Zobellia alginiliquefaciens: one gene and its partner. Each later gene encodes a partner of the first gene's protein in a complex. Links are inferred from orthologs where the notes say so. Each region holds a gene or a part of one and is shown on either strand. Other genes may lie near its edges. The genes, in order: tsaE and tsaD.

Region 1 (3,142 bases):
TTTTTTCAAAATAGGCTTTGCTTTGGGTTTTAATCTGTAAAGCTGAAATAATGGTCGCTTGCGGATTCATCATTTCAATCTCAGAAAGCGTGGGAGGTTCAACTTTTAGCAATAACGGACAAGAATAGACTTTCTTGGTGTCTCGTGTTATTTCTCCTCCGGCATTGGTGTATTCTAGATCCGTATAATTGGCTCCATCACCAGCTCCGGACTCAATTAAAACTCGGTGACCGTTTGATGTTATTGCGTTGACCGCATCCGGAGTAAGGCAAACTCGCTGTTCTTGGTATTGATTTTCTTTTGGGATGCCAATAAAAAGCTCGCCTTTTTGACGAAGAACTTCCAAGGTTTCCTCTTGTGGAAGCAGTTGTTGTTTGCTAAAAGGAGAAGAAGGTTGATTCATAGTTTTTACATCTAATCGTGTAACACGCGATTAACAGTAAAAATACGACATTTAGTTGAATTTAGTGTGAGATTACGGGCTGTGATATGAGAAAAACAAAGATGTAAATCAGAATTTAAGATTCAGCCAATTGTTTAATTTATGCTGAACTTCCCTGAAGCTAGATTCAATGTTATTTGTAGGAGAAGGGGTGTCTTTTTTTTCGAACTTGGCCTGGTCTTCTTTTGGAGAGTGTTCAGAAACTTCAGAAGAAATGAATTTATCCAATTTGGCATTACTGGATCGTGCTGCTTGTTTTTTCTTTAAAGCGGTCAATTCAGCTTCCATAGCTTCTAGGTCTATGCCGTGAACGTATTTGTCTACAAGTTTTAATCTGATAAAATAAACAATAGGTATAACTACCATGCAGACACCTAGAAGATATAGTATTTCATTTTCGTCAATCTTAGTGATGTCCTCACTTAGAACACTATATAGTTGGAAACTATACATGGCTATAGGGATTAATAGAACATGGTACCACCATTGTTTACAGGTGATAAACCAGATAATTAGTAACGATAGAGGGACAAATTTACCTATATAGAAATAGAAGGCAGTTGCTACATCTTTATATCCGTTGTCCGTAAATTCAAACCAAAGAATGTTCCAGCTTGCATCCGATTTCGCAGGTATGTACTTGTAAAAATAAAATATTAAGGGAATCATGGCTAGGAAGAAAGCTATTAAACCCTCAAGAATTAACTTTGTTCGTATTTTGTTTTTATCAGCCATAATCAGTATCATAACTCTAAAGATAGGATTTTATTGCAAAAAAAAAAGGCACTTAATTAAAAGTGCCTTTTTAATAAAAAACAGGTTTTTATTTTCGTCTGCCTCCATCAATTTCTGCAGTCTTTTTGTCAATTGCATTTGTTTCGTACAAGCTATCATCTTCAGCTGTATTAGAAGATTCACAAGAAACGGCTAAAAGAGCTACACATGCCAAAAGGCCAAATACTAATTTTTTCATTTTCAGGGGTTTTAAATTATTAAAGATTAATTAGTTATACAGGTCAAAAGTAGGAAAAAAAACTTCCTAATGTACGTCTTTAAATGTTAAAGGCAATCCATTAATCCGAAAAAACGTACACGTTGACTAATTTAACAAGTTTTATACAATAAATAATTAACCCAAACGATGTTTTCGACGATCGGTAACTAAGTTTACGATATTTTGATTTTTCGGGTGGTCATATCCACGATTTCAATATCTATATTGGTACTGTTTTCAGGTAAGAAAGACTCAATTTTACTGGGCCACTCAATGAAAACCCATACATTTTGATTGAGATAATCTTCAAAACCCATATCTAAGGCTTCCATTTCGTCATTTAACCGATAAAAATCAAAGTGATACGCTAATAGATGGCCTTTTTTGTTTTCATATTGGTTTACAATGCCAAATGTGGGGCTGTTTCCTGCATCCGCAACTCCAAGGTATTTAGCAATCGCTTTAATTAAAGTGGTCTTGCCTGCTCCCATGGGGGCATGAAAAAGGAGAACCTTGTTTGTGGACTTCTCAATTACCATCTTGGCAATTTGGTCAATTTCCTTTTCGGTATAGGTGATGTTCATTATATAAATACTTCTATTTTGGTGATAAAACTACGAATGGAATGATCATCTCTTCTAAAGAAATTCCTCCATGTTGGTAGGTGTTCCTATAATAGCTAACGTAATGATTGTAGTTGTTGGGGTACGCAAAAAACAAGTCGTTCTTGGCAAAAATGAAAGAACTACTCATATTAATACGTGGTAAATGAATATGGGCAGGGTCCTGCGCCGCTAGTACATCCTTATCCTCATAAGTTAGGCTACGACCGGTTTTATAGCGTAGGTTGAGACTGGTTTCTTTATCGCCAATGACCTTGGAGGGTTGTTTAACGTTGATCGTGCCATGGTCTGTGGTGATGATCAGTTTCATTCCCATTTGTTGTGCCTGCTGAATTATCTCTAATAAAGGAGAGTTCTTAAACCAACTTTGAGTTAACGACCGGTAGGCTTTGTCGTTACTTGCCAGCTCTTTAATGACTTCCATTTCTGTTTTTGAGTGGGAAATCATGTCTACAAAGTTGTAAACGAGCACGGTGAGGTCATTGTCTTTTTGGGATTTAAAGTTTTGGCATAAGTTTTTACCTTGCTTAAGGGTGCTTATTTTGTGGTACTCCCATTTTAAATTTAGACCTAAACGTTTTATTTGCTCACCTAAAAAATCGGATTCGTGAAGGTTTTTGCCTCCTTCGTCCGTATCGTTCTTCCACCATTGAGAATATTTTTTTTCCATAGCCATGGGAGTGAGGCCTGAAAAAATTGCATTCCGTGCATATTGGGTAGCGGTGGGTAAAATACTGAAATATGATTCTTCTTTATTCTTTTTGTAAAACGAGCTAACCGTATCCTCTAAAGCATACCATTGGTCATATCGTAAATTATCAATAACAAGAAGGAGGGTGCGAGAATCTTTCAGCTCGGGTTGTACAAGCTCTTTAAATAAGGTGTGCGAGAGTACGGGACCGTCTCCGTTAAACCAGCTTTCGTAATTTCGCTCTACGAATTTTCCAAAATGGTTGTTGGCTTCGGATTTTTGAGACTCAAGAATCTCAAACATGCTACTGTCCTCAATATCTTCCAATCGTAATTCCCAATATATTAATCGCTTGTAGAGGTCTGTCCATTCTTCAACTGAGTTCACCATTG
Region 2 (3,232 bases), 810 kb from region 1 along the record:
GATTGGGTAGTGCCGTGGGGTTCGCATACCAATCCCCGCCGCCATTATATTTTAAAATAGCAACTTCTTGTGCCTGAACCTGTGCTAATGCTAGGGTGAGGATAATAACAAAATACGAAAGTTGTTTCATTTGTAATCAAACTGAATAACCATAAATCAAATGTATGAATTATGATGGGGATACGAATTGCTCTTATGTGTATTGTTTTGCACGGCGATGTTACAATACGTTCTAAAATTAGGAAAAGCCTAAAGCAAGCAATAGTAAAATGAAATCGGAAATTATTAACCGTTATTGATCATATTTACCGTAGTGCAGGCTACAATTGCCGCAGTTTCAGTACGAAGACGGTACTCGCCTAGGGAAACGGGTAAAAAACCTTTCTCATAGGCAGTTTTAATTTCATTTTGGGAAAAATCACCTTCCGGACCAATAAGAATGGTTATGTCTTGATCAGGTGCAACTCTACGTTTTAAATCAACTTTTTCCTCTTCTTCACAATGCCCAATGAAAAGAAGCCCTAGTTGTTCTTTTTCAATGAAATCCTTGAAGGGTATGGCTTCGTTTAATTTTGGTAAATAGCTGCGTAAACTTTGTTTCATAGCAGATTGAATTACCTTTTCCAACCGTTCTTTTTTTATGATTTTTCGCTCTGATCTATCGCAAAAGACGGGTGTGATTTCATCTACTCCTATTTCGGTAGCTTTTTCTAAAAACCATTCAAAACGATCGTTATTTTTGGTGGGGGCTACTACTATATGAAGCCAATGTGCCTTGGCGTGTTTTTTCTTTGTAGAAATAATTTGGGCTTTACATTTTTTTTGGTCGGCAAATAAAATTTCGGACTCAAAAATATAGCCTTTTCCATTGGTGATGTGCAGTACATCGCCTTCCTTTTTACGGAGTACTTTTACAATGTGCCTACTTTCTTCTTGTGAGAAAGTAAACTGCGAAACACTCTTGTCTAAATCTGGATTGTAAAATAGTTGCATAGCACAAAGGTATAAACAATTTTGAACGGTTACGGTTCACAATATGACGTGATAAATATTAACCAATGTTATTTGGAAGACAGAACATATCGTGCCTTTGCGGTAACATCTTGCTTGGTGAATTGGTTTTGTTTATATTTTAAATGACCTACAATGCCGATCATACCTGCATTGTCCGTGCAATATTCAAACTTAGGAATAAACGTTTTCCAACCTCTATTTTTTTCTGCCATTTTCAGTGCGTTTCTAATTCCGGAATTGGCACTGACACCGCCTCCTATGGCTATTTGGGTAATTCCTGTCTGTTCTACCGCTTTTTTGAGCTTATCCATTAAAATATGAACAATCGTTTTTTGAATGGATGCGCAGATGTCGTTCAGGTTTTCTACAACAAAGTTTGGGTTCTTGGCGGTTTCTTTTTGAACAAAATATAAAATGCTCGTTTTTAATCCGCTGAAACTAAAGTTTAGGCCATCCACCTTTGGTTTGGGGAAGAGAAAGGCCTTAGGGTTTCCCTCTTGTGCATATTTGTCTACCAATGGTCCACCGGGATAGGGTAAACCTAAAATTTTTGCACTTTTATCATAAGCTTCGCCTACTGCATCATCTAGTGTTTCCCCTAAAATTCCCATGTCAAAATGGTCTTTAACCAGCACAATTTGAGTGTGTCCACCGCTAATGGTCATGGCTAAAAAAGGGAATTCTGGAGCGCCATCTGGTTGCCCTTCAATGAAATGCGCCAAGATGTGGGCTTGCATGTGGTTTACTTCGATCAATGGGATGTTGAGACCCAAAGAAAGAGACTTGGCGAAAGAGGTGCCCACAAGAAGTGACCCCATCAATCCTGGACCGCGTGTAAAAGCTATGGCAGATACTAGTTTTTTGTCGATATTTGCTTTATTCAAAGCTTGGTGTACTACCGGAACAATGTTTTGTTGGTGAGCCCGTGAGGCAAGTTCAGGAACGACACCCCCATATTCCTCGTGAATCTTTTGAGTGGCCGTAACATTACTGAGCACTTTTTTGTTGCTTAAAATAGCAGCGGATGTGTCGTCGCAAGAAGATTCAATAGCAAGAATATAAATAGTTTCGTTTTTCACCGAGTTTGGAATAAAAGTTGACGTCGCAAAGGTAAAACATAAAGATCTATCAAAAAACTTAGAAAAATACTGATTAGAGCCATGATGGTGATCGTGCTGATCTGTATTTTGGGTACGGTCATACTTTCTTTGCCGTTCGTTCAAACAAGTTTTGCCAAATATGCCACTGATAGCCTAAACAAAGATTTTGGAACAAATATTAATATAGATAAACTACGTATATCCCTGATTACTTGGGATACGAACCTTGAGGGTGTTTATATTGAAGATTACCAAAAAGACACACTTTTTTACGTTAACAGACTTACTACTTCAATTCTGAGTGTTCGGAATCTGAGCAAGGGAAAACTGGAGTTTGGTGATATTAAAATTGACGAGCTCGATTTTAAGTTGAAAACTTATTTAGATAATAGAAATACCAACTTAGAGGTATTTATAGATAAGTTTGATGATGGCCAGCCACGAAAACCGGGTACAGATCCTTTCTTTTTTTCGTCTTCAGATGTGGAGATTTCAAATAGTACCTTTCGTTTGATAGATGAAAATTTTGAAAATGAACTTTTACTGGATTTTAAAGAGCTGAATATTGCCGCATCGGATTTTCAAATTTTAGGCCCTCAGGTGTCTGCGGATATCAATACAATGGCCTTTAATAGTCAGCGTGGTATCAACGTTGAGCAGATGTCCACGGACTTTAAGTATACCAAACAACAGATGCGTTTTGATTCCTTGCGAATACAGACGGTTGGTTCTCATTTAAAGGGAGATTTGGTTTTTGATTATGAGCGAAAAGATTTTGCCGATTTCTTGAATAAGGTGAATCTAAATGCCGAATTTGTTGAGTCTGAGGTTGCTTTTGATGAGATAAACCTACTGTATAATCAATTTGGAAAGGGAAAAACGGTCAATTTTTCTTCAAAAGTGAGTGGTGTATTAAACGATCTGGATACAAAGGAACTTTTTCTACAGTCTGATAATACGGGAATAAGGGGCGATTTTAATTTTAAAAATCTATTCGTTAGAAAACAGCCGTTTATCATGCGGGCCGATATGAAAAATGTAACCTCTAGTTATTATGAGTTACGTTCGTTAATGCCTAATATTCTGGGTAAATCGTTACCTTCTTCGTTTCAGAAATT

Evidence for each region.
Region 2: the proteins of tsaE (region 1) and tsaD are in contact, whole or in part, in a crystal structure (PDB 6N9A), measured with the Thermotoga maritima proteins. The link is inferred for Zobellia alginiliquefaciens from one-to-one orthologs. Residues at the interface, in WP_004082108.1 of Thermotoga maritima: Leu37, Gly38, Lys46, Lys57, Val59, Lys60, Ser61, Thr63, Phe64, Thr65, Leu66, Met67, Val69, Pro71, Tyr82, Arg83, Leu84, Asp86, Asp88, Phe89, Asp93, Ile128, Asp130, Glu131, Arg134; in WP_004082750.1 of Thermotoga maritima: Cys10, Asp11, Arg49, His50, Leu82, Gly84, Gly135, Gly136, Glu154, Thr155, Leu156, Asp157, Asp158, Ser159, Glu162, Asp165, Lys166, Arg169, Leu170, Tyr175, Lys213, Thr214, Leu217, Tyr218, Gln221, Arg222, Asn324.

What each region holds. Positions count from the first base shown.
Region 1 is NZ_CP119758.1:4,743,160-4,746,301, reverse strand. What follows is about bases 316-3,120. They hold tsaE (tRNA (adenosine(37)-N6)-threonylcarbamoyltransferase complex ATPase subunit type 1 TsaE), read right to left. Parts: upstream 2,021-3,120; coding sequence 1,610-2,020; downstream 316-1,609. Other genes in these bases: porX (T9SS response regulator signal transducer PorX), read right to left, coding at 2,034-3,120; P0077_RS19615 (hypothetical protein), read right to left, coding at 1,266-1,415; P0077_RS19620 (hypothetical protein), read right to left, coding at 512-1,189; P0077_RS19625 (alanine dehydrogenase), read right to left, coding at 316-403. Also shown: more of P0077_RS19625, read right to left, coding at 1-315; more of porX, read right to left, coding at 3,121-3,142. UniProt on the Escherichia coli protein: Required for the formation of a threonylcarbamoyl group on adenosine at position 37 (t(6)A37) in tRNAs that read codons beginning with adenine.
Region 2 is NZ_CP119758.1:3,934,578-3,937,809, forward strand. Bases 78-2,972 are described here. They hold tsaD (tRNA (adenosine(37)-N6)-threonylcarbamoyltransferase complex transferase subunit TsaD), read right to left. Parts: upstream 2,094-2,972; coding sequence 1,062-2,093; downstream 78-1,061. Other genes in these bases: P0077_RS16205 (DUF4159 domain-containing protein), read right to left, coding at 78-130; P0077_RS16210 (16S rRNA (uracil(1498)-N(3))-methyltransferase), read right to left, coding at 286-993; P0077_RS16220 (translocation/assembly module TamB domain-containing protein), read left to right, coding at 2,175-2,972. In the rest of the region: more of P0077_RS16205, read right to left, coding at 1-77; more of P0077_RS16220, read left to right, coding at 2,973-3,232.